DNA from 2 places in the Dietzia sp. IN118 genome. Region 2 is predicted to be linked to the other one. Evidence: riboswitches for the same ligand, from Rfam matches in the RefSeq annotation. Region 2 holds a riboswitch; the other holds the start of a gene.
The links. Region 2 has a riboswitch for cyclic di-AMP ahead of Q2K20_RS12420 (transglycosylase family protein). Riboswitches for the same ligand answer to the same signal wherever they lie in the genome.

Region 1: it holds a riboswitch for cyclic di-AMP, as region 2 does, so the genes downstream of both, Q2K20_RS10020 (C40 family peptidase) here and Q2K20_RS12420 (transglycosylase family protein) in region 2, are expected to answer to the same signal.

What each region holds. Positions count from the first base shown of each region.
Region 1 is NZ_JAUMSR010000001.1:2,068,957-2,083,193, reverse strand. It holds gene Q2K20_RS10045 (c-type cytochrome) at 1-807, opposite strand, end outside; gene Q2K20_RS10040 (heme-copper oxidase subunit III) at 863-1,474, opposite strand; gene trpD (anthranilate phosphoribosyltransferase) at 1,766-2,824, shown strand; gene Q2K20_RS10030 (DEDD exonuclease domain-containing protein) at 2,811-4,442, opposite strand; gene Q2K20_RS10025 (hypothetical protein) at 4,597-4,815, shown strand; cyclic di-AMP (ydaO/yuaA leader) riboswitch at 4,895-5,043, shown strand; gene Q2K20_RS10020 (C40 family peptidase) at 5,056-5,667, shown strand; gene Q2K20_RS10015 (NlpC/P60 family protein) at 6,100-7,023, shown strand; gene Q2K20_RS10010 (glycosyltransferase family 4 protein) at 7,160-8,293, shown strand; gene Q2K20_RS10005 (long-chain fatty acid--CoA ligase) at 8,328-10,127, opposite strand; gene Q2K20_RS10000 (SRPBCC family protein) at 10,269-10,730, shown strand; gene Q2K20_RS09995 (hypothetical protein) at 10,727-11,614, shown strand; gene Q2K20_RS09990 (lysophospholipid acyltransferase family protein) at 11,659-12,399, shown strand; gene Q2K20_RS09985 (polyadenylate-specific 3'-exoribonuclease AS) at 12,406-12,903, shown strand; gene Q2K20_RS09980 (class II 3-deoxy-7-phosphoheptulonate synthase) at 12,940-14,237, shown strand, end outside.
Region 2 is NZ_JAUMSR010000001.1:2,577,017-2,591,253, forward strand. It holds gene Q2K20_RS12350 (citrate synthase) at 1-768, opposite strand, end outside; gene pdxH (pyridoxamine 5'-phosphate oxidase) at 917-1,582, opposite strand; gene serC (phosphoserine transaminase) at 1,667-2,791, shown strand; gene sepH (septation protein SepH) at 2,971-3,933, shown strand; gene Q2K20_RS12370 (DUF6928 family protein) at 3,942-4,862, shown strand; gene Q2K20_RS12375 (TrmH family RNA methyltransferase) at 4,891-5,727, opposite strand; gene Q2K20_RS12380 (NCS2 family permease) at 5,755-7,224, opposite strand; gene Q2K20_RS12385 (DUF2530 domain-containing protein) at 7,301-7,570, shown strand; gene Q2K20_RS12390 (DUF3027 domain-containing protein) at 7,576-8,496, opposite strand; gene Q2K20_RS12395 (glutaminyl-peptide cyclotransferase) at 8,555-9,451, shown strand; gene Q2K20_RS12400 (MFS transporter) at 9,444-10,835, shown strand; gene Q2K20_RS12405 (DUF2771 family protein) at 10,832-11,341, shown strand; gene Q2K20_RS12410 (cold-shock protein) at 11,350-11,751, opposite strand; gene Q2K20_RS12415 (hypothetical protein) at 11,867-12,154, shown strand; cyclic di-AMP (ydaO/yuaA leader) riboswitch at 12,336-12,493, shown strand; gene Q2K20_RS12420 (transglycosylase family protein) at 12,502-13,137, shown strand; gene Q2K20_RS12425 (hypothetical protein) at 13,235-13,435, opposite strand; partial or broken gene Q2K20_RS12430 (hypothetical protein) at 13,538-14,237, shown strand, end outside.

The DNA of each region.
Region 1 (14,237 bases), 510 kb from region 2:
CACGGGGCCGAGCCCGCCGAGGCCGTAGCCTCCGGGCGAGACCTTGCTGTCCGCGTCCTTGATGAAGGCGATGATGTCCTTCTTCTCGTCAGGCGTGAGCTGGCGGTCCGAGAACTTGGGCATGTTCTGCGGCCCGGTCAGCATCGCCTGGTAGATCTCCTGCTCGTTGGCAGGGTCGAGAGTCGGGGCGTACTTACCCGCCGACAGTGCGCCACCGCGGCCGGTGAAGTTGTGGCAGGACGCGCAGTTGAGCCGGAACAGCTCGGAACCGCGGGCGATCTCCTCCGAACGACTCTCGCCGGAGGCGCCGCGCAGCGACTCCTGAGCGATGGTGCCGTCCGGGTTGGTGATTATGCCCGGTCCACCGCCGTGGACGTCGACATACGCCGCCAGGGCGATGATCTGGTGCTCGCTGTAGCGGGGCTTCTTGCGCTCCGCCTGGGCCTCGTTGTCCGCCGCGGGCATGCGGCCGGAGTGGACCTGGAAGTAGGTCGATCCCGCACCGACGCCCACGAGCGAGGGACCGCGGTCCTCGACACCCTGCAGGTTCTGGCCGTGGCAGGTGATGCAGGCGACGTCGTAGATCGACTTGCCCTCGGCGATGAGCGCGGCCTGGTCCTGCTGGGCCGTCGCCACCTGCGGCTCGGGCACGACTGCCGTGGCGATGGCTCCCGCGCCGAGGAGGCCGGCGGCGATGACGAGCGCGCCGGTCGCCTTGCGGCGCCGCTTGGTGGACGCCGGACGCGTCGGGGTCGTCGCCGGGTCCGGCGACGGCGTGTCCGCAGCGGGTGGGTGAGGTGAGTTCATTGTGAGTTCCCTTTGGTGTTGGGACCTGCTGGACACAGCGTCCTGCGGCCAGCTGCTACTGGATGAAGTAGATGGTGACGAAGAGGCCGATCCAGACCACGTCGACGAAGTGCCAGTAGTACGACACCACGATGGCGGCCGTGGCCTGCGCCGGGGTGAACCGCGACATCGTGGTCCTCATGACGAGGACGACGAAGGCGAGGACACCCGCCGCGACGTGGAGACCGTGGAAGCCGGTGGTGATGAAGAAGACGGACCCGTAGACGCTGGAGGAGATGGTGGTGCCCTCGAGGACCAGCATCACGTACTCGTACGTCTGGCCGATGAGGAAGACCGTGCCCATCACCGCGGAGATGATGTACCAGCGGCGGAGGCCGAAGACGTCACCCTGCTCGGCGGCGAACACGCCCATCTGGCAGGTGAACGACGACGCCACGAGGATGACGGTGATCGTCAGGGCGAACGGCACGTTGAGGTGCACCGGGTAGGAGGGCCAGTCACCTCCCGAGTTCGCCTTGGAGACGAAGTACATCGCGAACAGACCCGCGAAGAACATCAGCTCCTGGGACAGCCAGACAATGGTGCCCACACTGACCATGTTCGGCCGATTCAGCGAATGAACACGCTGGGCCATGGCCGATCCTGAGTTATCTACTGCGCTCGTCACGTGGCCAAGTATGACCCCTGAGGAGGGACGAGTCTGCACGGACCCCCGAAATTGGCGTGTCTGTCCAGCGTTTCCGCAGGTCGCTTCGGAAACCCTCAGGGCAAGGGTCGGTATTGGTCCCCCTTGCAGGGGCTATCAGGGCACTCTCAGGAGAGCCCCGGCCGCTCGCCGCCGCCGGAGTGCAGGGTGTCAGCGCACGGGCCGGGTCGGAACAGTGGCACGATTGACGACGTGCGGGCGGCGCCCTGTGGGGCGTGTCCGTTTCCATGACACCAGAGGAGGTCGGGACACGTGGGCAGTTCGGCAGCGTTCGACGGGGGCCGGTCGTGGCCCGGGGTTCTCGGCACCCTCACCGCGGGCGGGGACCTCGATCCGGCGGAGGCCGGGTGGGCGATGTCCCGGATCATGGAGGGTGTCGCCACCGACGCTCAGATCGCAGCCTTCGGCGTTGCCCTGAAGATGAAGGGCGTCACGGGTCCGGAGCTCGATGCGCTGGCCTCGACCATGCTCGACTACTCCCGTCGGGTGCCCACTGATCGTCCCTGCGTGGACATCGTCGGTACCGGTGGTGACCGCCAGGGCACGGTGAACATCTCGACGATGTCCTCTCTCGTGGTGAGCGCCTGCGGAGTGCCCGTGGTCAAGCACGGCAACCGGGCGGCATCGTCCAAGAGCGGCGGTGCCGATGTGCTCGAGGCGCTCGGGGTGGCGATCGACCTCGGCCCGGAGGACGTCGGGCGGTGCCTCGACGAGGTGGGCGTGGCCTTCTGCTTCGCGCCCGTGTTCCATCCCGCGCTGCGTTTCGCTGCGACCCCCCGGCGTGAGATCGGGATCCCGACCGTCTTCAACATCCTCGGGCCTCTCACGAATCCCGCGGCACCCGCCGCGAACCTCATCGGCTGCGCCTTCGAGGGGCTGATGACGGTGATGGCGGAGGTGTTCGCGCTGCGCGGCAGGTCGGCGCTCGTGGTGCGTGGGTCGGACGGCCTCGACGAGATCACCATGACCGGTCCCACCCGGGTGCTGCGGGTCTCGGACGGTCATGTGGACGAGGATCAGGTCGAGCCCGCCGACTTCGGGATGAGCACCTGCTCGATCGAGGAGTTGCGGGGCGGGGACGGCGTCCACAACGCCGGGGTCGCCCGCGATCTCCTCGCGGGAGCACGGGGCCCGGTGCGCGATGCGGTATTGCTCAACTCCGCGGCCGCGCTGGTGGCCTTCGACGGTCTCGAGCGTGGTTCCGACCTGGTATCTGCCATGCGGGCCGCGGTGGACCGGGCCGCCGCGGCGATCGACGACGGCGAGGCGGCGCGGCTGCTCGAGAAGTGGGCCGGGTTCAGCGTGCGCTGACGAGTCCGGTCCCGCGGTGCTCGGCGGCGGCGCTCTCGGCCAGGGTCGCCCAGCCGGTCAGCGTGTGCGCCCCGTCAAGGGGGAGCGTCCAGCAACCCTCGACCGAGACGATGCGTGTCCTGGTCGAGTCGATCCACCGGTGGACGTTCCGGATCTGGGCGGCGGTGGCACCGGCGAAGGGGCCCGGGCCGGGCTGCACGGTGGTCGCGGCGGCCCGGAGTCCGTCGATGACCGGCATCGGTGCCGCTCCCGGCGGGACGACCCCGGATCCGGCGAGTCGACCGTGGCGCACCACCGCGACCGCCCACGTCCGGCGCGGCGCCGGCTGTGCGAGAACGATCTCGGGCAGCGATGCCGTTGCGGCGAGTTCCTGCCGTCGGGAGAGGACCCGCACGAGGGCTGCGGTCCTGTCGCGGAGCCTGGCCGCGCGTTCGAACGCGCCCTCGGCCGCGAGTACCTCCACGCGGTCGACCAGATCCCGCAGGGGACCGGAGTCCCGTCCCTCCGCCAGCGCCGCCCAGCGATCGGATCCCGGGGCGGTGCCGAACACGCCGAGGAGGTCCTCCCAGGCGGCCCGGGCGTCCTCGGCGCGCCGGAAGGGCCCGATGGCGGCGGGGTCGTCCGGGGTTCGCACGACCTTCGGGCGGGTGGCGCGGCCGGTGGGGGGCGTGAGCCACCAGCCGCGGCGAGGGCTCCGCGACCGGGTGTTGAACGGGGGTTGAAGCGAGTCGATGAGCTGTTCCTCGACGGTCCACGCCTCGAGGAGGTGGGCGCACGCGACCGAGTCGATCGAGTCGGCCAGCCCGACCATGGTGCGCATCCGTCCGCGCGTGTCACCGCCGGAGTAGTAGGACCGGGCCCGTCTGCGGACCGCGCCGGACGAGCCGACGTACAGGGCGCCACCGGCGTCGTCCCGGAACACGTAGACACCGGGCCCCTCGGTCAATGACCCGGTCATGGCGGCCCGCCGCCTCACCTCCGGGGAGAGGCGACCGTCGTAGGCCCGTAACTCCGACAGGGTCGAGACCCCGCAGTCGCCGACCCGCGAGATCAGTGCGTGGAGCACGTCGACCGTGGCGCGGGCGTCCTGCAGGGCCCGGTGATTGGGCTCCACGGTGGCCCCCAGGTGCGCGGCGAGGACTCCCAACCGGTGGCCTCGTGTCTCCCCGCGGTGCAGCACCCGCCTCGCGAGAGCCAGGGTGCAGAGCGACGGGGGATCGGGCCACGGGTGCCCGGTCGACGCGGCGGCGGCCCGCAGGAACCCCAGGTCGAACCGCGCGTTGTGGGCGACGAGGATGGCCCCGCGGGAGAATTCGAGAAACGTCGACATCACCTCGCCGAGACTCGGGGCACCGACGAGGTCGTCCGGAGCTATCCCGGTCAGTCTGCTGATGTGGCCGGGCAGGGCACCGTCGATCGAGACGAACGTCGACAGCTCCGCCTGCACCTCGCCGCCTCGGACGCGTACCGCGCCGATCTCGGTGATCTCGTCGCTTCCGGTCCGGGTGCCCGTCGTCTCCAGGTCGACCACGACGAACGTGACGTCGGACAGCAGAGGCTCGAGATCGTCGAAGGCTGCCTGCACCCCGGTAGAGACGGGGGAGGGGGATCGGGGCATGCCGGAGACGGTAGCCCCGCCCTCCGACACCGCCGGCCCCGCCGTGGTTGTCGGACCTTGTCCCTAGGGTGCCCCGCAGTACGACCACCCCGGGCCCGGATCGCGGCTCGATAACGAACGGGCAACACGCCCAGGACGAAGTGTGAGGTAGATCATGTTCACGATGGACTGCGTGCGGTGTCCCGCAGGACCCGCCGCATGTGACGGGTGCATCATCGCCGTTCTCGACGCCGGAAAACCGCAGGTGGACGAGCTATCTCCGGAGTCGTGCGGCTATGTTCTGGACCCGGAGGTTCGCGAGGCGATCGACGTCCTGCGCGAGGTCGGAATGGTCTCCACGGTCGAGATTCTGGGGGCTGACGTCGCCGCGTGAGCGATGAACTGGACTTCGACGAGACGGTTTCGTAACCTTTTCGAGACCTCGGAAGTCATCGCCCGCCTGCCGGCGGGGAGCCGGGGTCACACCTAAGCGCCGAAGGGCGCACCGGGGAACCAAGATCCACTGGGGTGAATCGCACGAGGGCCTACAGGTCCGAAGCGTAGGACAGACTTCCGTGTCCGAACCCGTCAGCTAACCCGGTCGGTGCCGCAGGAAGAAAGAGGAACAGTCTTCGTGGGAGCCCACAGCATCAAGACCAGCTCGACCGGCCGCCGTGTCGCCGCCGCCGGCCTGCTCGCAGCCGGAGCCGCTGTCGCCGGTTCCGGAACCGCCGCCGCCGCACCCGTCACCGTCGACGTCCCCGTCGAGCTGCGGCTGCCCGGCGTGCCGAACCAGGTCTCGTTCGACCTACCGGAGGGCATCGAGCTCCCGGCCGGCCTGGCCCAGGCCCAGGCACAGGCGGCGCCCGTCGAGTTCGCCGCCCCCGCGCCGGTGGTCTCGACCGGCCAGCGCATCCTCGACGCCGCCACCACCCGGGTCGGCTCGCCCTACGTCTGGGGCGCTACCGGCCCCAACTCGTTCGACTGCTCCGGTCTGACCTCGTGGGCCTACAAGGAGGCGGGGATCTCCATCCCGCGCACCAGCCAGGCCCAGATCGGCGGCGGCACCCAGGTCTCCAAGGCCGACCTGCAGCCCGGCGACATCGTCGCCTTCTACAGTGGCGCCAGCCACGTCGGGATCTACGCCGGCAACGGCCAGGTCGTCCACGCCCCGTACTCGGGCACCTCGGTGAGCTACGCGCCGGTGGACTCCATGCCGTTCTACGGTGCGACACGCTACTACTGAGTCGGGTCGCTCCCCGAACCTCCGCAGACCCCGTCGGCGTCCGGTCTCGAACCGGTCACCGGCGGGGTCTGTCGTCTGTAACATCCCCTCTCGGGTACCCGATTCCACCGTAGGCGTCGGCTGGGCGCCCGCGCCCTGCGTGACCCGGATCCGAGAGTTCGACGACACCAGATGACCCGCAGCCTCAGCGTGCTCGCGATCGCAGCGACCGTGACCACCTCGTTGACCCTCGGTCCCGCGCCGGCCGGAGCGCAGACCACCACCCCGGACCGGTCGTCGCCAACCGCGACCACGGCGCCTGTCCCGGGTCCGGTTACCCCGCCTGATCAGGTTTCGACTTCTCCCGCTCCGTCGTCGACCGCTCCGTCTTCCCCCGCTCCGTCGCAGACTGCACCGTCCACCACGCCGTCCGCCACAGCGGTGCCCGGCGAGATGAGCGAGGACCTGGCGGAGCTGGCCCGGTTGTCCGAGGAGGCGGGAGCATTGGGGGAGCAGCTCCACCTCGCGCGCGGGGAACTGGACCGCGCCAACGGGGAGCGCGTCCGCCTCGAACGGGCCGCCGGGGTCGCAGCCGGACGGTCCGCCCTCGCGGACGGCACCGCGCGCCGGGACCAGTCCATCGTCGATCACCTCGCGACCATGCGGTACCGGGGCGGGGACACCGGCGCCACACGGGCGGCAGTGCTCGCCGAGAGCCCCCGGGACCTGGTCGACAGGCTCGACACGCTGCGCCGACTGTCCGGGGCCACCACGAGTGCACTGGACGCCTCTAGAGCTGCGTCCCGGGATGCGGTGCAGCTCAGGGAAGAGGCCGCGCGTTCCGCGGCCGAGGCCCGGGACGCGGCCCGCGTCGCGCAGGAGCGAACCGACGCGCTCGCCCGCCGAACCGAGGAGATGCGGGTACGGATGGATGAGGTCCGTCGCCGGGTCGACGCACTGTCGGACGCACAACGCGATCTCTGGATCGGCGGACCGGTGGTGCCGGAGGGGTACGTTGCCCCGCCGGTGGACGACGTCAATTCCGCGGCGCTCCGAGTCGCACTCTCCCGGCTGGGCGCGCCCTACTCGTGGGGCGCGACGGGCCCGTCCGAGTTCGACTGCTCCGGTCTCATGGTGTGGTCGTACGCGCAGGAGGGCAAGGCGCTGCCCCGGGCGAGCCAGGCGCAGGCGGTCGCGGGCGCCCCGGTGGCGATGAACGACATCCGGCCCGGTGACCTTGTCATCTACTTCCCCGGCGCCACCCACGTCGGGATGTACGCCGGCGACGGTCTGGTCCTGCACGCCCCGACCTACGGTGTGCCGGTCCGCCTCGAGCAGGTCGACGCGATGCCGATTCACGGGATCCGCCGCTACTGACCCCGGCCGACCCGGCCAAGCACGGCCGCCCCGCGCAGACACCGGCCGTCCCCGATCGCGCTCCGCCCCTTCCCGACGAGGACGACGCACCGGGCGGGGCCGAGGCGGGCCGGGTTGTGTGGCAGGCTCGGAGCCGATGACCAAGACGCTGTTGATCACCAACGACTACCCGCCGCGCCCGGGCGGGATCCAGTCGTACCTGGAGACGTATCTGAGCCACCTGGACCCGACGGACGTCGCGGTGCTCGCCTCGACGTTCCGGGGTGGCGAATCGGCGGAGTACGACGCCGCCAAGCCCTATCTGGTGGAGAGGGTGCCCACCGAGGTGTTGCTCCCCACGCCCGACCTCGCGGCACGCGCACGAAGGCTCGCCTCGGACTTCGGCGCGACGACGATCTGGTTCGGGGCCGCCGCCCCCCTCGCCGCCATGGCGCCGGTGCTACGGCAGGGCCCCGTGGACCGCATCATCGCGAGCACACACGGACACGAGGTCGGCTGGTCGATGCTGCCGGGCTCGCGCCAGATCCTGCGACTGATCGGCGAGTCCACCGACGCGGTCACCTACGTGAGCGACTACACACGGAGGCGGTTCGCGGCGGCGTTCGGCCCCCGCGCCCGCCTGGTGCACCAGCCGGGTGGCGTCGATACGGAGAGGTTCCGGCCGGATCCCGCACGGCGAAGGGCGATCCGCGACCGTTACGGACTCGCGGACCGCGACGTGATCGTGTGTCTGTCCCGCCTCGTGCCGCGGAAGGGCCAGGACATGCTCATCCGGGCGATGCCGGAGATCGCCCGGCGGGTGCCCGGGGCGGTCCTCGTCGTCGTCGGCGGTGGGCCCTATCGGCGCACGCTGGAAGGACTGGCACGCCGCCTCGGGGTGGCCGACCGGGTCGTCTTCACCGGCCGCGTCCCCGCGGACGAGATCGTCGACCACCACCGACTCGCGGACGTCTTCGCGATGCCGTGCAGGACCCGAGGGGGAGGGCTGGACGTCGAGGGGCTGGGAATCGTCTACCTGGAGGCGTCCGCGTGCGGGGTGCCGGTCGTGGCGGGCCGGAGCGGCGGTGCCCCGGAGACGGTGCGCGACGGCCGGACCGGTCTCGTGGTCGACGGGACGTCACAGGGCGAGGTCGCCGACGCCGTCGCCGGCCTGCTCGAGGACCGGCCCAGGGCGTCGGCCATGGGGGTCCGCGGCCGCACCTGGGTGCTGGAGAACTGGCGCTGGGAGGACCTGGCCCGGGACATGGAACGCGTGCTCTCGGGGGAGTGACCCGCGAGAGCACGCGTTCCGACGCGCGGTCCGATCAGGCGTAGAGCGACTCGATCTGCTGGGCGTACTTCTGGTGCACGACGTTGCGCTTGACCTTCAGGGACGCGGTGAGCTCACCGGTCTCCTCGGTGAACTGGTCCGGGAGGACGTGGTACTTCTTGATCGACTCGGAGTGCGACACGCTCCGGTTCGCCCGCACCAGCGCCTGGTCCAGGTGCTCGATCAGATCGGCGTCCTTGAGCAACTCGTACAACGAGCCGGACTTGTCGTGGTGGGTCTTCCACCGTTCGACGGCCTCCGGGTCGAGGGTCAGCAGGGCCGAGACGAACGGCTTGCCGTCGCCCACGCACACCGCCTCCGCCACGAGCGGGTCCGCACGCAGCGCGTCCTCGAGCTGGTTGGGCGCCACGTTCTTCCCGCCGGCCGTCACGATGATCTCCTTCTTGCGGCCGGTGATCGACAGGTACCCGTCCTCGTCCATCGAACCCAGGTCACCGGTGCGGAACCAGCCGTCGCTGAAGGACTCGGCGGTCGCCTCCTCGTTCTGCCAGTAGCCGGAGGCGACGACGGGTCCGCTGACCTCGACTTCACCGTCCTGCGCGATCCGGACCGCGCAGCCGGGCAGCGGATGGCCGACGCTGCCGATCCGCATCCGCCCCGGGGTGTTGACCGTGATCGCCGCACAGGTCTCCGTCAGGCCGTAACCCTCGAAGATGTTGACCCCGATGCCGTCGAAGAAGTGGGTCAGACGGTCACCCAGGGCCGCGCCGCCGGAGATGGCGACCTCGCAACGCCCACCGAGCGCGTTGACGAGTTTGCCGTAGACCAGCTTCGAGAAGATCGCGTGGCGCAGCCCGAGCAGCGGACCCACCCGGCCGTCACCCCGGTTGGCCTTGGAGTACGCGACCGCGGTGTCCGCGGCCTTGTCGAACATCCACGCCTTGACCGTGCCGCCGTCCTGCGCGGTCGCCTGGGCCTTGTTGAAAACCTTCTGGAACACGCGGGGGACGGCCAGGATGTAGTGCGGCTTCATCTCGCCGAACGTCTCGACCAGGTTGGTCAGGTCGGAGGAATGCGCGATGGTCACGCCGGCGTGGAAGCCGGCGTAGGTGATGGCGCGGGCCAACACGTGGGCCAGGGGCAGGAACATCACCGAGGTGGCGTCGTCCCGCAGGATCCCGCTGAACGGCGTCTCGAGCACGGCGAGCGTCTCGGACATGAAGTTGCGGTGGCTGAGCATGACGCCCTTGGGGCGGCCCGTGGTCCCCGAGGTGTAGATCAGCGTCGCGGGGGAGTCGGCGCGGACCGAGGCCCGGCGCTCGTCGAGCACCGAGACGTCGACCGTGGCCCCCTCGGAGGCGAGGGTCTCGAGGACCGGGGTCGCGCCGTCGATCACCAGGACGTCGGCGACCTCCAGGCCCTGCACGCCCTCTCGGGCGGTGGTGGCGTGGATGTCGTTCTCGACGATGATCAACCGGGCCGCGGAGTCCTCCATGATCCAGTGGATCTGGTCGGCGCTGGAGCTGTCGTACACGGGAACGGTGACCGCGCCGACGGCCCAGATCGCGAAGTCGATGAGATTCCACTCGTACCGGGTGGAGCTCAGCAGGGCGACCCGATCGCCCGCCCGGACACCGAGCGCCACCAGTCCGCGGGCGATCGTCCGGACCTCCTCGGCGAACTCGCGGTTGGTGACGTCCGTCCACCGACCGTCGACGGGCTTCTGGAACGCCACGTTCTCCGGGGTGTTCTCCGCGCGGTCGTATGCCGACTGAACGCAGGACCAGTCGTCAGGGACGGTGAAGTTGGCGGGTACCGCGACGTATTCGCGCAAAGGGTCCTCCCGGTGGAGACGTTCAGAGTATGTCGGTGACCACACACACTATCGCCGGGACCACACGGTGGTCACGTCGCCTGCCTTCCGGGCGCCGCGGGTGGGGCGCATCGCGGAGCGGGATATGTGAAGCTTGTGGGTATGAGCGAGCACGACGGCGCCCCCGAGGTGTGGCCGACCAGAGACTCCACGGTGGTCGACGCACCGGTGGAGGACGTCATGGCGGTCATCTCCGACTTCGCCGCGTACCCGGAGTGGTCCGCGTCGATCCGCGCGGCCGAAGTGCTCTCCACCGGTCAGGACGGCCGTCCGGACCGGGTGCGGTTCGAGCTCGAGGCGGGCGCGATCGTCGACGAGTACGTCCTCGTCTACTCCTGGTCGGCGGACGACCGCGGTCTGGAGTGGCGGCTCGAGAGCTCGGCGTTGCAGAGGGCCCAACGGGGCTACTACCGGCTCGAACCGGTGGAGGGCGGCACGCGTGTGGACTACGAACTCGAGATCGAGCTCACGGTCCCGGTGATCGGGAGCCTGCGCAGCCGCGCCGAGCGCCGGATCCTGGGCGACGCACTGAAGGAACTCAAACGCCGGGCGGAGTCGCGGTGAGCAGAACTCGTGTCGTCGTCGTCCTCGGGGGAGATCCCGAGGACCGCGCGGGCGTCACCGCCGACCTCCTCGCGGACCCCGGCTGCACGGCGTTGATCCTGACCGGCCATCCCGATGCCGTCGACCCCCGTCTCGACGTCTCGGAGGACGGGCCCGTCGAGGTCCGGGTCGACGACCCGACGGCGAGGCTCGAGACCTACCGGTCCGGCGCCGCCGATCCGGACGACGACGTACTCGCGGCGCTCGCCGCCGGAGGGGACGCCCCACTGGCCGCGGTGCTCGGGTGGGAGTACGCGCGACGGGCCGCGTCGTCCGAGTACTGGGACGTCGTCGTGGTCGAGCTCGACGGGGACCTGACCGCGGTGCGCCGGCTCGCGGCGGCCGGGGAACTGGCCGCGTTCGTGGAATCACGTTGGCCCGCCAATGTGCGCTTCGCCTCCATGGCGGCGGGCGGACGCGCCGACGTGCGGGTGCGGGAAGCGCACAGACTCGCGCTGCTCGCCGGTGACGTGGCCGGCTTCCTCGCCGGGAGGATCGAGACCATCGTGGTGGGGTCCCCGGCCGGCTCCACGGCTGCCATGGCGACTCTGGCCCGCGGCGCCGTCACCCCGGTGGTGGCGCCCGACGGCGAGGGCGGATACCGGGTCGAGTACCCGGCCCCGACCCGCCCGTCCGCGCCGGTCTCGGTCGAGGGGGACCGGCTCCGCCTGGAGTTCGACGGGTTCCGGGCGGTGGTGGCGCTGCCGCCGCTGCTGCGCCGGTGTGTGCTCACGCAGTCCGTCTTCGAGCGCGACGCGGGTCGACTGGTGATCAGCTTCCTGCCCGACCCGGATCTGTGGCCCCCGAACCTCGTACCGTCCGGATCCGCGGACCGCGCCGGGTAGTATCCGCATTCGTCGACAGCCATCACAAGAGGACCGGTGACCCGTTGCTGTACTACCTGTTCAAATACGTGCTCATCGGCCCGTTCCTACGTCTGACGAGTCGTCGGGTCGTCACGGGACGCGAGCACTTCCCCGAGCGCGGTGGCGCCCTGCTGGTCGGCAACCACCAGTCCGTCGCGGACTGGTTGTTCACCGCTCTGCTCATGCCCCGCCGGGTCACCTTCCTGGCCAAGAGCGACTACTTCACCGGAACCGGTGTCCGCGGCATACTCAGCCGGTGGTTCTTCGCCGGCTCGGGCCAGCACCCGATCGACCGCACCAACGCCGACGCCGCGCAGGCCGCCCTCGACGCCGGGCTCGAGGTCCTCTCATCGGGGGAGATCCTGTGCATCTACCCGGAGGGGACGCGCTCGCCGGACGGTCGTCTGTACCGCGGGAAGACCGGGCCCGCCCGCCTCGCACTCCGCGCCGGGGTGCCCATCATCCCGGTGGGCGTGACCGGGACCCCCGAGTACGTACGCCGGATCTCCCGGTTCCGCCCCGGGCGGCGCACCGAGATCCGGGTCATGCTCGGCGAGCCGCTCGATCTGTCCCCGTGGGCCGGGCGCGAGGGGGACCGGGACGCTGAGCGCGAGATCACCGACGAGCTCATGCGGCGGATCCAGGCGCTGACCAATCAGGAGTACGTCCACGACACGTATGGCGCCGAGATGAAGAAGCGCTACGAGGCGGTGCGCAAGGCCGGGCGGAACCTGCTCGACCACCCCGTCGAGGGACAGCGCTGATCGCCGGTGCGCTACTTCTACGACTGCGAGTTCATCGAGGACGGCACGACGATCGAGTTGGTCTCCGTGGGGATCGTCGCCGAGGACGGCCGGGAGTTCTACGCCGTGTCCACCGACTTCGACGCCTCGGCGGCCGGGCCGTGGGTGCGGCGCAACGTCCTTCCGAAGCTGCCCAACCCGTCGTCGTCCGCGTGGATGTCCCGGAGCCGCATCCGGGACGAGCTCTACGAGTTCGTCACCGCGCCGCCCACCGGCGGGGTCGAGATGTGGGCGTGGATCGGGGCGTACGACCACGTGGCCGTCTGCCAGCTGTGGGGCGACATGACAGCCCTTCCCGCCGCCATGCCCCGGTTCACGCGCGACGTCCGCCAGCTCTGGGAGACCGCCGGCAAGCCCGACCTGCCCGCACACCCGGGAGGGGAACACGACGCCCTCGCCGACGCCCGCCACGCCGCGATGCGCTTCCGCGCCATCGCGGCGAAGTCGCCCCACCTGGGTCTCTGAGGCCCGCTCCGCCGGTGGTGGCGTATCGTCGCCGGGGTGAGCAACTGGACAGTCGACGTCGACATCGCGCAACTCCCCGACCTCCCGCCGCTCTCCGCGGACCTGGATCGGCAGCTGGCGGACGCCCTCTCGCGGCCCGCCCTTCAGCAGCCGTCGTGGGATCCCGGTCACGCCGCGGCGATGCGCAAAGTGTTGGAGAGCGTGCCGCCGATCTGCGTCGCCTCCGAGGTCGAGCACCTCTCCGATCGCCTCGCCGACGTGGCGCACGGGCGTGCGTTCCTGCTCCAGGGCGGTGACTGCGCCGAGACGTTCGAGGCGAACACCGAGCCGCACATCAAGGGCGTGATCCGCACCCTGCTGCAGATGTCGGTCGTGCTGACCTACGGTGCGTCGATGCCCGTGGTCAAGGTCGGCCGGATCGCCGGCCAGTACGCCAAGCCCCGCTCGGCGGACCGCGACGGAACCGGGTTGCTGTCCTACCGCGGCGACATGGTCAACGCGCTCGAGCCGGACGAGGCGGCCCGTGAGCACGACGCCTCCCGGCTCGTCCGTGCCTACGCCAACGCGGCCGCGGCGATGAACCTGGTCCGTTCCCTCACGGCGTCGGGCACCGCGGACCTGCATCGCGTCCACGAATGGAACATGGAGTTCGTCGCGGGCTCGCCCGCTGGTGCCCGCTACGAGGCCCTCGCCGCCGAGGTGGATCGTGGCCTGCGCTTCATGGACGCGTGCGGGGTCTCGGACCAGAACCTGCGCTCGGCCGACATCTTCTCCTCCCACGAGGCGCTCGTCCTGGACTACGAGCGGGCCATGTTGCGCCTGGCCGACGACGGCACGGGCCTGACCGGCGACGCCGAGCAGGGGTTGTACGACCTGTCGGCGCACTTCCTGTGGATCGGGGAGCGGACCCGCGGCATCGACGACGCCCACGTGGCGTTCGCCTCGCTCATCCAGAACCCGATCGGCCTGAAGATCGGTCCCACCACCACGCCCGAGTTGGCGGTCGAGTACGTGGAGAAGCTCGACCCCCACAACCGGCCGGGTCGACTGACGCTCGTCTCCCGGATGGGCAACGACAAGGTCCGCGACGCGCTGCCGCCGATCGTCCAGGCCGTCGAGGCGACCGGCCACAAGGTCATCTGGCAGTGCGACCCCATGCACGGCAACACGCACTCGACGTCCAACGGGTACAAGACCCGCCATTTCGACCGGATCATCGACGAGGTACAGGGCTTCTTCGAGGTCCACCACGCTCTCGGTTCCCACCCGGGTGGCATCCACATCGAGCTCACCGGTGAGGACGTCACCGAGTGCCTCGGCGGAGCCCAGGACAT
Region 2 (14,237 bases):
GGTGATCGAGGCGTAGAGCGGGGCCTCGGACGAGCCGACCATGCGGACGGTGGAGGTGGAGCAGTTCTGCTCGTGATCGGCGTGCAGCACGAGGAGCATGTCGAGGGCGTCGGCGACCTCGTCGGTGACCTCGTAGTCCGGACCGAACGTCATCCGCAGGAAGTTGCGGACGTACCCGAGCGACGGGTCCGGGTCGATGGCGTCCTTTCCGCCCCGGATGCGCTCGATCGCGGCGGCCAGGGTCGGGCCGCGACCGAGGAGTCGGGCGGTGGCCAGGTCGACGGCCTTGGGGTCGTCGATGTCCAGGTCGTCACCGTGGGTCCCGAAGAGGCTCACGCCGGCCGACAGGACGGGCATCGGGTGGGTGTCCCGGGGGAAGGCCTGCAGCAGCGGCATCATCTGGCCGGGCAGCGTCGTCTCGGCGAGCACCTTCTCGGTGAACTCGGCGAGCTGGGCCTCCGTGGGGTCCTCACCGTAGATGAGCAGGTAGGAGACCTCGAGGAAGGACGCGTTGTCGGCGAGCTGGTCGATCGGGTACCCGCGGTGGCGGAGGATGCCCTCGTTGCCGTCGATGTAGGTGATCGAGGAGGTGCACGCGGAGGTGTTGACGAACCCGACGTCCAGGGTCGTCATCCCCGTCTTGGCCAGCAGGGAACCCAGCTGCACCGCGTCGCTTCCGCAGGTCGCTTCCACCACATCGAGTTCGAGCTCACCGCCGGGGTAGGACAGTGTTGCATTGCGGTCCGAACCGTTCGAGCCTGCGGTCACGCGATTCCCTCTCCGACGACTGGTCCCGGCGGCCTGAATCCCGCCACGAATGTGCTGTGCCACACCCTACCGTGAGGGCGGAGCACGGTTCGAAGGGAGTTCTCAGACGCTCCCCCCACGGCCCCACAGCGTGTCTGGACGCGGGTGGTCAGGGCTGGAGCCTGCGGGCGGTCCACGTCTCCCCCGCCAGGAGGCACTCGACCCGATCGTGGAAGCGGTCCGGACCGCCCTGCCAGAACTCGACCCGTTCGGGCACCAGCCGGAACCCGCCCCACCTGTCCGGCATGGGGATCTCGTCCACGCCCGCCAGTCGCTGCTCCGCGGTCGCGTACAGCGACTCCAGCTCCTCCACGGATTCGGCAGGTCGGGACTGCTCCGAGGCCCACGCCGAGACCTGCGACCCCCGGGGCCGCGTGCGCCAGTAGTCGAGGCTGTCCGCCCGGTCGACCGGATGGCACGGGCCCTCGATGTGGACCTGACGCTCGGCGACCAACCACGGGAAGGTCACCGACGCGTACCCGGTCTCCGCCAACTGCGTGCCCTTGCGGGACGTCGTCGTCGTGAAGAACGTCACCCCCCGCTCGTCGGCGCCCTTGCACAGCACCGTCCGGGTCGAGGGCCGGCCGTCGGCACCGACGGTGCCGAGCACCATCGCGTTGGGCTCACGGACACCTCGGCGACCCGCCTCCTCCAACCACGCGGTGAACAGCGGCAGCCACCCGTCGTCCAGGTCGGCGACGTCCAAGCGCGGATGCAGGCCGTACCCGACCCGCATCACGTCGAAATCGGCCGGTTCCAGGGCGGGTTCCTCCATGACCCAGACGGTACTCCGGGCCACGGACGGGCCGGACTACGATGGACCACGTCCCACACCCCGACCGAACGGCACCCCAAGAGCATGAGCGATCAGCTGCCCACCATCCCCGCCGACCTCAAGCCCGCCGACGGCCGCTTCGGCTGCGGCCCGTCCAAGGTCCGTCCCGAGCAGATCGCGGCCGTGTCCGACGCCGCCACCACCGTGATGGGCACCAGTCACCGGCAGGCCCCGGTCAAGGATGTCGTGGGCCGCGTGCGCGACGGCCTGTCCTCGTTGTTCTCCCTGCCCGAGGGGTACGAGGTCGTGTTGGGCAACGGCGGCACCACCGCGTTCTGGGACGCCGCCGCCTTCGGCCTGGTCCGCGAGAAGTCGCTGCACCTGACCTACGGTGAGTTCTCGTCGAAGTTCGCGAAGGTCACCGGCGGTGCGCCGTTCCTGGCCGACCCGATCGTCATCTCCGCCGAGCCCGGTTCGGCCCCCGAGCCGACCTCGGACCCGTCGGTCGACCTCATCGGCTGGGCCCACAACGAGACCTCGACCGGCGTCATGCTCCCCGTGAGCCGCCCGGCCGGCTCGGACAACGCGCTGGTGGCGATCGACGCCACCTCCGGCGCCGGCGGACTGCCCGTCGACATCGCCGACACCGACGTCTACTACTTCGCCCCGCAGAAGTCGTTCGCCTCGGACGGTGGCCTGTGGGTGTCGATCATGAGCCCGGCCGCGCTCGCGCGGGTCGACGAGATCGCCGCCACCGACCGCTGGTGCCCGGACTTCCTGTCCCTGCCGACCGCGGTGGACAACTCGCGCAAGAACCAGACGTACAACACCCCGGCCGTGGCCACGCTGATCATGTTCGCCGAGCAGATCGAGTGGATGAACTCCCAGGGCGGTCTGGACTGGTGCGTCGCGCGCACCAAGGACTCGTCCTCGCGCCTCTACGACTGGGCCGTGGCCAGCGACTACGCCACCCCGTTCGTCACCGAGGCGGCCCACCGCTCGCAGGTCGTGGGCACCATCGACCTCGACGAGAAGATCGACGCCGCGAAGGTCGCCAAGACGCTGCGCGCCAACGGCATCCTCGACACCGAGCCGTACCGCAAGCTGGGCCGCAACCAGCTGCGCATCGGCATGTTCCCGGCGATCGAGCCGGAGGACGTCACGCAGCTGACCCGCTGCATCGACCACGTGGTCGGCCAGCTCGCCTGATCGGCGTCCTCCGGGGCCACCCGCGCAGCATCGTCTGCAGTTTTCCGCAGCCCACCCGGCCCGTCCGCGCGCCGGGTGGGCTGTGCTGACCTACCATGTGGATCAACGCCCAGGACCCGGGTGCGCGCCACTCGACCCCTCGAGCCGCCCACGGGACCGCGAGGAGTCGAGGAGGCGGCATGCGGAAGCTGAGGATCGTCGGTGTGGACACCGAGTCGTCGGTCGTCGAATGCGAGGTCCCGGACTCCGGCGAGAAACTCTCCCTCCCACTCGATGATCGTCTGCGGGCGGCCGCCCGTGGTGAGTTCGTGCCCGGTGGTGGGTCCGGTCGGGCTCCCGTGACCGGTACGCTGCGCCCCCGCGAGATCCAGGACCGCATCCGGCACGGCGCCTCCCCGGAGGAGGTCGCCGCCGACGCCGGCGTGTCACTGTCGCGGATCCAGGGGTTCGCCGTGCCGGTGTTGTTGGAACGCGCCAACGCCGCCGACATGGCCAAGGGCGCCCATCCGGTGCTGCCGGACGGCCCGGCCCTCAACACGCTCGCCGACCGGGTGGGTGCCGCCCTCGACCGCCGTGGCGTGGACCCGGACCTGGTCGTCTGGGACGCCTGGCGTGACCGGTCCGGTGGGTGGGTCGTCCGTACCTCCTGGCCGGCGGGCCTGTCCGACGACGCCAGTGCGACGTGGTCGTTCGTCCCCGACTCGCACGGCGGTTCGGCCCGGGCCCTCGACGACGAGGCGGAGAACATCCTCGACCCCTCGCGCGCGACGGCGCTGCGCTCGGTCTCGTCTCCTCCCCCGCTGCCGCCGGGCCCGCCGCCGATCCGCGCGGTCCCCGCGCCGTCCGCCGCGCCGGCCACCCCAGCCGGATCGTCGACACCAGCCGGACCGTCCACCCCCGCCGCATCCGCCCCTCCCGCGGGGACGGGACCGGTGGCGTCCGGGCGGTCGGAGCCGACGTCCGGCGCCTCGCGCCCCGCGGGGGTGCGAGGCGGGAACGACAACGACGACGACGACAACACCGACAACGAGGACTTCCTCCAGCCCACGCCCACCGAACCCGAACGACGCCCCTCGCGCCGTCATCCCACGATGCCCTCGTGGGAGGACGTCCTGCTCGGGGTCCGCGGTAAGGACGACTGAGTCCGGTCATGGGACACCACGTCGCAACCTTCTGGTATCTCGCCACGGACGATCCCGCCGCACCGATCCGGGCGGGACAACCGTCCGACCCCGGTTTCGCGCGACGTCTGCTGTCGCGGCTGTTCCCCACGGTCACGGTGGCGTCCCTGGGCGCGTTCCCGCTCAACCGCTCGGCCTCGGCCGGGCCGGGGGAGATCTACGTGGGCTCGTTCCCGGGACTCACCGTCGTCCAGACCCCGATGGAGGGGCCCATCACGCCGTCCGCCACCCCGGAGTCGTGGCTGAAACTGGTGGAGGCGCCCACCATCCTGCTGTTCGCCCAGGATGCCGAGGACGGGGTGAGCGGATTCGCCCGGTGGGAGTCGGGGCGGCTCGTGCGGGCGTTCGCTGGGGCCGACGACCGGATCGTCGAGGACGAGGGCATGCCCCTGCCGTTCGAGAGGCCCTACTGGGCCGGCGAGTTCCCGCTCGACACGGCGACCGACACCCCCCTGGCGTTGCCGTTCTCGCCATCGTCACTCCTCCACGCCGCCCACCGCGACTGGCTCGGCTTCGACCTGGAGCCGGGGGGGCTCGACGTGCCGGTCCACGGGTTCGCCACCGACGGTCGCCGCGAGGTACGCCAGCACACCCCGCTCTCCGGGCCGGCACTGCACGTCGTGGGGATGCCGGGCCGCGCCGAGCTCCACGCGGCCGCGAGGCGTGCCGCCGGCGTCGGGTCCGACACGGACGCCGATGGCGACAGCGCCGCCGGCGGGCCCTCCCCCTACGCCGACGACGACTACGAGCGGCTCCCCTCCGGATCCCGCGGGCCGGGCGGGGGTGCGCGCGGCGGCCGGATACGGAGCATCGCCGGCCTCGTCGGTGACGCCGTGCGCCGGGGCGCGGACTCGGTGTCCCGCCGCCGTCGCGACGGCGGATCCCGCTAGCGGGTCGACGCGGCCCGTCGCGAGCGGGTCAGTCCCGGCGGGACCGCTCGTAGAACGCGACCGCCGCGGCGGTGGCGACGTTGAGCGAATCCGTGCCGTCGGTCATGGGGATCGCGGCCCGCACATCGCAGGCACGCATCGCGTGCTCGGTGAGCCCCGGGCCCTCCGCGCCGAGCACGAACGCCACCCTGTCGGCGTCGACGGCCCGGGACAGCGGGGTGTCGGCGGACGGCGTCAGGGCGACGGTCCGGAAGCCCCGCTCCCGCAGGCCCTCGAGCGAACGCTGCCAGGTGGTGGGCGTGCCGGGCAGGTGGGCGAACGGCAGGCGGAGCACGTGTCCCATCGACACCCGCACGACCCGCCGGTAGAGCGGGTCCCCGGCCGCCGCCCCGAACAGCACGCCGTCGACCCCGAGGGCAGCGCAGTTGCGGAAGATCGCGCCGAGGTTCTCGGGGTCGTTGACGCCCTCGAGCACGACGAGCGTCCGCGCGCCGTCCAGCACCTCCTCGACCGGCAGTGGTGCGGGCCGGTCCGCGGCGGCGAGGATGTCGCGGCTGGACCGGAAGCCGATCACCTCGCTGAGGACGTCCTTGGTGGTGCGCAGATACACCGCGTCGCCCGCGCGCTCGTCGGCGTCCCACCCCTCGGCGGCGGCCTCCCTGCGCAACTGGTGCAACCGCGCGTCGGTACCCAGGAGGACGTGTGGCCGGAAGCGCGAGAGCAGCATGCGGCCCACGACGTACGTGCCCTCGGCGATCACCAGTCCCCGCCCGCCGGGCAGGTCGGGCCGCCGGTCGGAGTTGTTGAGGTCGCGGAGGTCGTCCAGCCTGGGGTCGGCGGGGTCGGAGACGTCGACGACGTGCACGGTTCGGTCGCTCCTCCCGCCGGCCGGTCAGGCCAGCGCGTCGGTGATGGGACCGATCGCGAAGTACACGACGAACGCGACCGCGACGATCCAGAGGATCGGGTGCACGGTGCGGCCCTTGCCGGTGGCCGTTGCCATGACGACCCAGGCGATGAAACCGATCCCGATGCCGTTGGCGATGGAGTACGTGAACGGCATCGCCACGATCGTGAGGAACGCCGGTAGCGCGACCGCGAAGTTGGTCAGGTCGATCGCCTTGATCTGCGAGATCATCAGCGCACCCACGATCACCAGCGCGGGCGCGGCGGCCTCGACCGGGACGACCTCGTACAGCGGGGTGAAGAACATCGCCAGCAGGAACAACCCGCCCGTGACGACGTTCGCCAGGCCCGTCCGGGCTCCCTCGGCGATGCCGGAGGCGGACTCGAGGAACACCGTGTTCGACGACGACGAGGTCAGACCGCCGGCGACGGCACCGAATCCCTCGACGACCAGCGCGGCCTTCATGTTGGGCAGGTTGCCCTTGTCGTCCATGAGCTCGGCTTCCTTGCCGAGGCCGGTGAAAGTGCCCATGGCATCGAAGAAGTTGGCGAGCAGCAGGGTGAAGACGAACAGGCCCGCGGCCAGCGGCCCGATGCGGACGAACGCGCCGATGAGGTCCACCTGGCCGATCAGCGACAGGTTCGGGATGCCCCCGAGAGAATCGGGGATGCCGGGGACCGCGAGGCCCCAGCCGGTCGGATTGGGCTCACCGTCGACGAAGGACGGGCCCGCGTCCGCTAGGGCCTCGACGATCACCGCGAAGACCGCGGTGACGACGATGCCGATGAACAGGCCGCCGCGGATCTGGCGTGCGACGAGGATTCCGCAGAGCAGGAGACCGACGACGAAGACGAAGGTGGGCCACGAGGCGATCGACCCGTTGATGCCGAGCCCCACCGGGACGGTGGTGCCGGCCGCGTCCGGGAGGCGGCGGACGAAACCGGAGTCGACGACACCGACCATCGCGATGAACAGGCCGATGCCGACGGCGATGGCCGCCTTGAGCTCGCCGGGCACCGCGTTGAACACGGCGGTGCGGAACCCGGTGACGGCGAGGATCACGATGATGATGCCCTCGATGACCACCAGGCCCATGGCCTCGGCCCAGGTCACCTGCTGCGCGATGGTGACGGCGACGAGCGAGTTGATCCCCAGGCCCGTGGCGAATGCGAAGGGGTACCGCGCGATCGCACCGAACGCGATGGTCATCACGCCCGCCGTGAAGGCGGTGACCGCGGCGATCTCGACGATCGACAGCTGGTTGCCCTCGACGTCGGTGCCCGAGCCGAGGATCAGCGGGTTGAGGATGATGATGTAGGCCATCGCGAAGAAGCTGACGAGCCCGCCGCGGACCTCGCGGGACACCGTCGAGCCGCGCTCGCTGATCTTGAAGTAGCGATCGAGCGCCCCGACCTTGGTGGGGGGCTGCGACGGGGCCCCGGTGCTCTGCGACATCTGGTGACCTTCCTGAGCTGTGGGTGAGGAACCGTCATAGAGTAACCGCCCCGCCGCCTGCGGTAGCGTCGCGGTCATGACGGACGAGTCGACAGACCCGGGGGTCCCCCGGATTCCCGCCTACCTGCTGGACCCCCGACCCGTCGTCATCATCGGCACCCTGGCGTGGACGTTGGCCCTCCTGGCCCACATGCTCATGGAGGAGGTCGACATGCGTTCGGTCATCCTGGGCGCGGTCGGCGTCGGCGTCGGGGCGGTCGGCACGATCGTCTACGCACTGCAGCGCCGGGCCGTACTACGCGGCAGCGCGGGTGCCCAACAGGGCCTGGACTACGACCTGGACTGAGCGGGTCAGTCCGCGGACGTGGGCTCGTCGACAGACGTCTCGGCGTCCCCACCCTCGTGGGGGGCGGCCGCACCGGACGCGGGGTGGCCGGACGCGGCCTGATCGTCCGTGCGGTCATCGGCGGCGGAGCGGGCACGTGCGGTCGCGGCGAGCTGCTGGGGCAGGACCACCACGTCGACGGCGGCGTCGTCGTACGCGTAGGCAACAGCCGGCCCGGTGTCGGAGGGGATCTCGACCTCGCTGTGGGCGCCGCAGCCGTACTCGAGGTGGACGACCTGCCCGTCGGCGGAGAACTCGTTGGCGCAGACGCCGAACAGGGCGCCCAGGGACCCGGCCACGGGCACCAGGAACCCACAGGTCCCACAGTGGTGCTTGGCGGCCCGGGCGATCTCGGTGTCCGGTCCGCGCTCGACCGTCCACCGGTCGGCGGCGGCGGCCCGCCCCTCCCAGCTCAGGCGATGCGGTCGGCCGAGACCGATCGGCCCCGCGGCGTCGTCCAGCTCGTCGTCGCCGTTCAGCGTGTAGCCGGGGACGAGCCGGTCGTCGTCCTCGGGCGGCGGGAGCAGATCCCCGGCGCCGAGGTCCCCGGGCCGGATGCGCCGATCCCACGGCACCCACTCGGGGGCGACCAGCGCGTCCGCTCCCGGGAGGAGCGCGATCTCGTCGACGGTCAGGTCACCACCGGGCACGAGCGCGAGGACGCAGGCCCAGTACCAACCTCGGTACCCGGGCAGCTCGGAGGCGAACCGGTGCGTGGTTGTGAACTCCGCCTCGACGGTGCTGCCGAGGTGCTCCCCCACACCCTCCGCGGCGAACTCCTCGACCGCCGACCGGGCCACGTCGACGCCGGAGGCCAGCCGCTCACGCAGCGCGCCGTCGAAATCCGACCCCTGATCCGTGCCTACCCCGGTGTTCACCCCTCCCATTATGCGCATCTCCGCGTGGAGGTCACGGCCCGGCCCGTCGTGCGGCATCCTGGGGGGCATGCGCAGCGCCCTCGGCCCGGTCGGCCCCCTCGTCGTGTCCCTGAGCCTCGTCGCCGCACTCACGGCGTGTTCCTCGGACGACGGAGGAGCACCGCCCGCCACCACCTCCGCCGGCGCTTCCCTGGCCTCGTCGAGCGTCCCCGCCGGCTCGGCCGCCGGGAGTTCGGCGGCCCCCCGGGTGCCGGTCGGGCCGTCGGACCCGCAACCCGCGCGCGGCTCGGTGGAGGTCGTGCGCACGCTCGAGCACGACCCGTCCTTGTTCACCCAGGGGCTACAGGTGGTGGGCGACGAGATCTACGAGTCGACGGGGCGGGTCGGCAGTTCCGTGGTCCAGCGTCGACCGCTGGGGGGTGGCGAGCCCGCGGTGACCGTCGCCATGGCGGGGGACGAGTTCGGCGAGGGCCTGGCCGTCACCCCCGACACCCTGTGGACCCTCACCTGGCAGAAGGGCATCGCCCACAACCGCGACCCGCAGACCCTCGAGGTGCGCTCCGAGGTCCCGTACGAGGGCGAGGGCTGGGGCCTGTGCTCCGACGGCACGGCGCTGGTGATGAGCGACGGCTCCGACACCCTGACCTTCCGCGACCCGACGACCTTCGAGCCGACCGGACGCGTGTCGGTGACGTCCGGGGGCACGCCGGTCACCCGGCTCAACGAGCTGGAGTGTGCGGACGGCTCGGTCCTCGCGAACGTGTGGATGACCGACGAGATCGTGCGGATCGATCCCGCGACGGGGCAGGTCACCGCGATCTACGACGCCGGGCAGCTCCAGCAACCGCGGCCGGCCGACCCGGATGCGGTGCTCAACGGCATCGCGGCGCTGCCGGACTCCGGGAACGTCCTGCTCACCGGCAAGCTGTGGCCGACCATGTACGAGGTGCGCCTCGTTGGGTGAGCGTCACACCGGACCCGCGCGCCGCGCCGTCTCCTCCGCCGGACGGGGCGTGCGCCGGGTCTTCCACGCCGACGGCGCGGACCGCTCGGGGCTCGCTCCGCTCAGCTACGTCACGGTCGCCAACTTCGCCTGCGACGCGATCCTCGCCGTGGCCCTGGCGAACACCCTGTTCTTCTCCGCCGCGACCGCGGAGTCCCGCGCCAGCGTGGCGCTGTATCTCCTGGTCACGGTCGCGCCGTTCGCACTGATCGCGCCGGTCATCGGCCCTGCGCTGGATCGCCTGCACCGGGGCCGACGTCTCACCGTCTCACTGACGTTCACCCTGCGTGCGGTGCTGGCGGTGGTCCTCGCGCTGAACTTCGACTCCTGGCTCCTGTACCCCCTCGCGCTGGGCATGCTCGTGTTGTCCAAGACGTTCGGCGTCGTCAAGGCGTCCATCACCCCCCACGTGCTGCCCCCGACCCTGGACCTGGTCCGCACCAACTCCCGCCTGACCGTGCTGGGGCACGTCTGCGGCAGCCTCATCGCAGGGGCCACAGCCGGCGCCGTGGCGTGGCTGTGGGACTCCGACGCCGCCCTGTGGTTGCTCGCAGCGGTCGCCCTCGTCGCGGCCTACGTCGCCGTGACCATCCCCGCGCACGCCGAGGCGTCCCGGGACGAGGAGTCCGCCACCCTGCGGATGGAGCGGGGCCCGAGTCTGACCGGTGACCTCCGGGCGGTCCTCACGCGGCCGCTGGGCAGGAACGTCCTGGCGAACCTGTGGGCGGTGTCGCTCCTGCGTTTCATGACCGGCTTCCTCACCCTGTTCCTGGCGTTCATGGCCAAGGCCCAGGAGGACGCCACCGCGATCGAGCAGGCCGGCCTCCTGGCGATGGCGGGCGCCGCCGGCGGGCTGGGTACCTTCACCGGCAACGCCGTCGGTGCGCGGCTCCCGCTGGGACGGCCCGAACGGATCGCCGGCACGGCCGCGGGGGCGGCCCTGGCGACGGCCGTCGTCGCCGCGTTCCTCGGGACCATCTGGGCCGCGGCCGTCCTCGCGCTCGTCGCGGCGGTGTGCAGCGCCCTGGGCAAGGTCGCCCTCGACGCGTCGGTCCAGACGGACATCCCGGACGCCGCACGCTCCTCGGCCTTCGGTCGCTCCGAGACCGCCCTGCAGGTGGCGTGGGTCCTCGGCGGAGCACTGGGCGTCCTCCTGCCGACCGACTTCACCGTGGGGTTCTCGGTGATCGCCGTGGTCGGCGCCCTGATGTTCGCGCAGTCGCACCTGACCGGCCGCGGGTCGACCCTCGTCCCCGGCCTCGGCGGCAACAGGCCGCGCTTCCCGGGCCCGCCGCGCGACCCGGGTGTGGCCGACACCCGGCCCCTCGGCAGAATGAGGGAGTGAGTTCCCGCAACGAGACCCCGTCGACCGGCTCCCGTATCCGTCCCATCACCTGGGCGATCGCGGCGTGGATGATCATCATGATCGCCGCGATCGTCGGCGCCTGGCAGGGTTCGGAGGCCCGGTACGGTGCACTACCCGAGGTGACCGTCGCGAGCGATCGCGGCCAGGTGACCGTGCTGCCGTTCACCGCGACCGACCTGGACGGGAACACCTTCACCAATCCGGTCGGCGAGTTCCGGGTGCAGGATGAGGACGTCCTCACCGTCCGGCTGCCCGGAGAGCTGCGTGCGTCGACGATGGACGTCTATGAGATCCGCGCCGACGGCTCCCGCGACTACACCGTCGAGGCCGGCGGGCCGGGCCAGCTGCTGGTGCCCGTGACCACCCCGGAGGAGGGCCGGATCGAGGGCCTCGCCATCCGTGCGGTCGCGATCGTCTATGCCGCTGACGGGTCGGAGTCGATCCTCAACGGCGAGTGGTCGGTGCGCTTCACCTACGCCGACTGATCCGTGGGTCAGGCGTCCAGCTCGCGCGCGACCGCGCGGAGCACCGACGCCACCCGGCCCGAGACCTTGGCCTCCGGCCGGTGACCACGGCGCAACTCGGGCTGGACGGTCGACTCGAGCACCTTGATCATGTCCTCGACCATCCCGTGCAGCTCGTCCGCCGAACGTCGGGGCCCGCTCCTCGGGGCCCGCTCCTCCGCGACCGTCGGCTCGTCGTGGACCACCACGCGCAACGCCTGGGGGCCGCGGCGCCCGGAGACCATGTCGAACTCCACGCGCTGGCGCGGACGCAGCGTCTCGAGCCCTGCGGGGAGCGCCTCGGAGCGCACGTAGACGTCCTCTCCGCCCTCCTGGGACAGGAAACCGAAGCCCTTCTCCGCGTCGTACCACTTGACCTTGCCGCTGGGCACCGCGAACCACCTTCCGACCGGACGCGGGATACGCGACCGACAACCATGACTGATGCCCCGAGACTACCCTCGTGCGCGTTGGTGCCCACCGCGAGGCGAGCGGTAACCTCCCCGTGTGACCGCCGACGATCGACGCCCTGCCGACGACCCCTGGACACCTGACGCCGCCGCGTCCGCGCGGGCAGCCGACCCCGTGCGGCCACGACGCCGGGGCCTGTTCGTGACGGCGCTCGTCATCTTCACGATCGGGGTGCTGTTCACCGTCGCGGCGGCGCTGACCCCGTTCGTGCTCGGCCGCGACGCGCCGACTCTCCTCTATCTCGGGGCGATGTCGTTCACCCCGGTGGGGTTCCTGCTGGGACTGCTGTACGCCATCCTCGGCTCGCGGCCGCCGTCGGTGTGACCAACCACACCCGTCCGCGAACGTCGCTGGTAACGAGCCGATAACGGCGCGCACGTCAGACCCACACTGCCTCGGTTTATTTCAGAATGGTGACGATCCGGCATCGGACCGCTACAGTTTCGTAGCAGACTCGTCAGCGAGTCGGCATCGGACGCACCTACCGAACCCCGCCCAGCGGCCGATGCCACAGTGACCATTACCCGGGCGGGGACGGGGGACCCGACAGGGCCCACCACGGGCCCGGCGACCGATGGTCGCCTTGGGGTGAAGCCGCCACCGGCGGCCGGACGCACTCGTCCGAACCCGACAGCTCACCCCGTAGGCACAGAGTGAAAAGGACTGACGACATGACCTCTTACACCGGACGCCACCGTGCCGCCGCCGCCTCCTCAGCGCCCAGGAACGCTGTGAAGGTTGTCCTCGCAGGCACCGCGTTCTCCGCCGCCGGCCTGGCCCTCGCGCCGGCCGCCAACGCCGCCCCCGACTCCGACTGGGACCGCCTGGCCCAGTGTGAGTCCGGCGGCAACTGGGGCATCAACACCGGGAACGGGTACCAGGGCGGCCTGCAGTTCTCGCCGAGCACCTGGGCCGCCTACGGCGGTACGCAGTACGCCCCGACGGCCAACCAGGCCACGCGCGAGCAGCAGATCGCGATCGCCGAGAAGACCCTCGCCGGTCAGGGCTGGGGCGCCTGGCCCGCCTGCTCGGCCAAGCTGGGCCTGAACTCCGCGCCGACCCCGCGCGACCTGTCCAACCCGGCGCCCGCGCCGGCCCCGCGTGCCCACGCCCCGGCCGCGCCCGCCGCCCCGGAGGCGGTCACCGCCGCCGATCACGTGGCGACCCTGTCCTCCTTCGCCGAGGGCCGCGGCATCGTGCTGCCGATCGCCGACACCTACGAGGCCAACCGGGACGCCGTCGACGCCGCCTACGCCGGCAACCAGGACCTGGTGGACGGCTTCTTCGCCACCTACCTGGCCAACTGACGCGTCACCCGCGCAGCCCCGGTCCACGGACCACGAGGAAGGGCCGCCACCCCCTGCAGGGAGTGGCGGCCCTTCCTCGTGTGTGAGTGCGTCGCGCTCAGCGGGTGCGGACGGTCCTGTTGACCACCGTCTCCGGGTGGAGGTAGCCCAGCCGATGCTGCGGCAGCGGGAAGGTCTCCTGCCCGAAAGGGGACAGGCCTCCCGCGACCAGCGCGGCGAGTTCGGTCACCGGGTGCTCGCCGAACGAGGCGTCGGGCCATCCCGGGTTGTCATGGGTCAGATTCTTCTTGGCAGCCACGTGTCCAGTGTCTCACCTCGCGGGCGTCCCGTCAGCATCCGGGTCGTATCGGACCCGGACGGTCCTCACCGCCGCCGCGATCTCACTAGGCTGGGACGGATCATGCCGAGTTCCCGAGCCTCCTCCCGCCGTGTCGCCCCCCGCCGTGCTGGTTCCCCCGGTGCCGCCGGCGACGAGCCGGACTTCCCCGCGTGGCTGGCCGGACTGTCCGATGACGCGCTCGTCCGCGTGTGCGAGTCGCGTCCGGATGTGGCCACCCCTCCCCCGGCCTCGGTCGACGTGCTCGCGTCGAGGCTGCGGTTGCCGGCGTCCACCGCCCGCGCGCTGGGGACCCTGACGTGGCCGGAGCTCGTGGTCCTGGCCACCGCCGCAGCGGTGGGAGCCGATTCCGGGGCGGTGCCGCTGGGTGCGGTGTCGGGCCGGTTGGGTGTCGACGACGACGAGCCCGTCTTCCACGCCGCCCTCGCCCGTCTCCGCGACCTCACCCTGCTCTGGGGCGGAGGGGACCATGTCCGGATGGCGCCCGTCACGGCGGTGGCCGTCCGGTCGGCCCCGGTGGTGGCGCCGCACCCCGGCGAGCCCGCGGGCGCCGACCTCGACGTCGCCTGGGGCGGCCTGTCCGCTCCGGCGGTCGGGGTGCTCGAGGCGATCGCCCGCGGGCGCACCCCCGTCGGGGCTCTCGGCGCCGGGGCGTCGGAGCCGGTGCGTGCCGCCGCGACAGAGCTGGCGGGCTCGGGGCTCGCGGAGGTGACCGGTGGGGACGACGGCGAGGTGGTCGTCCCGCGTGCCCACGCGCTGGACC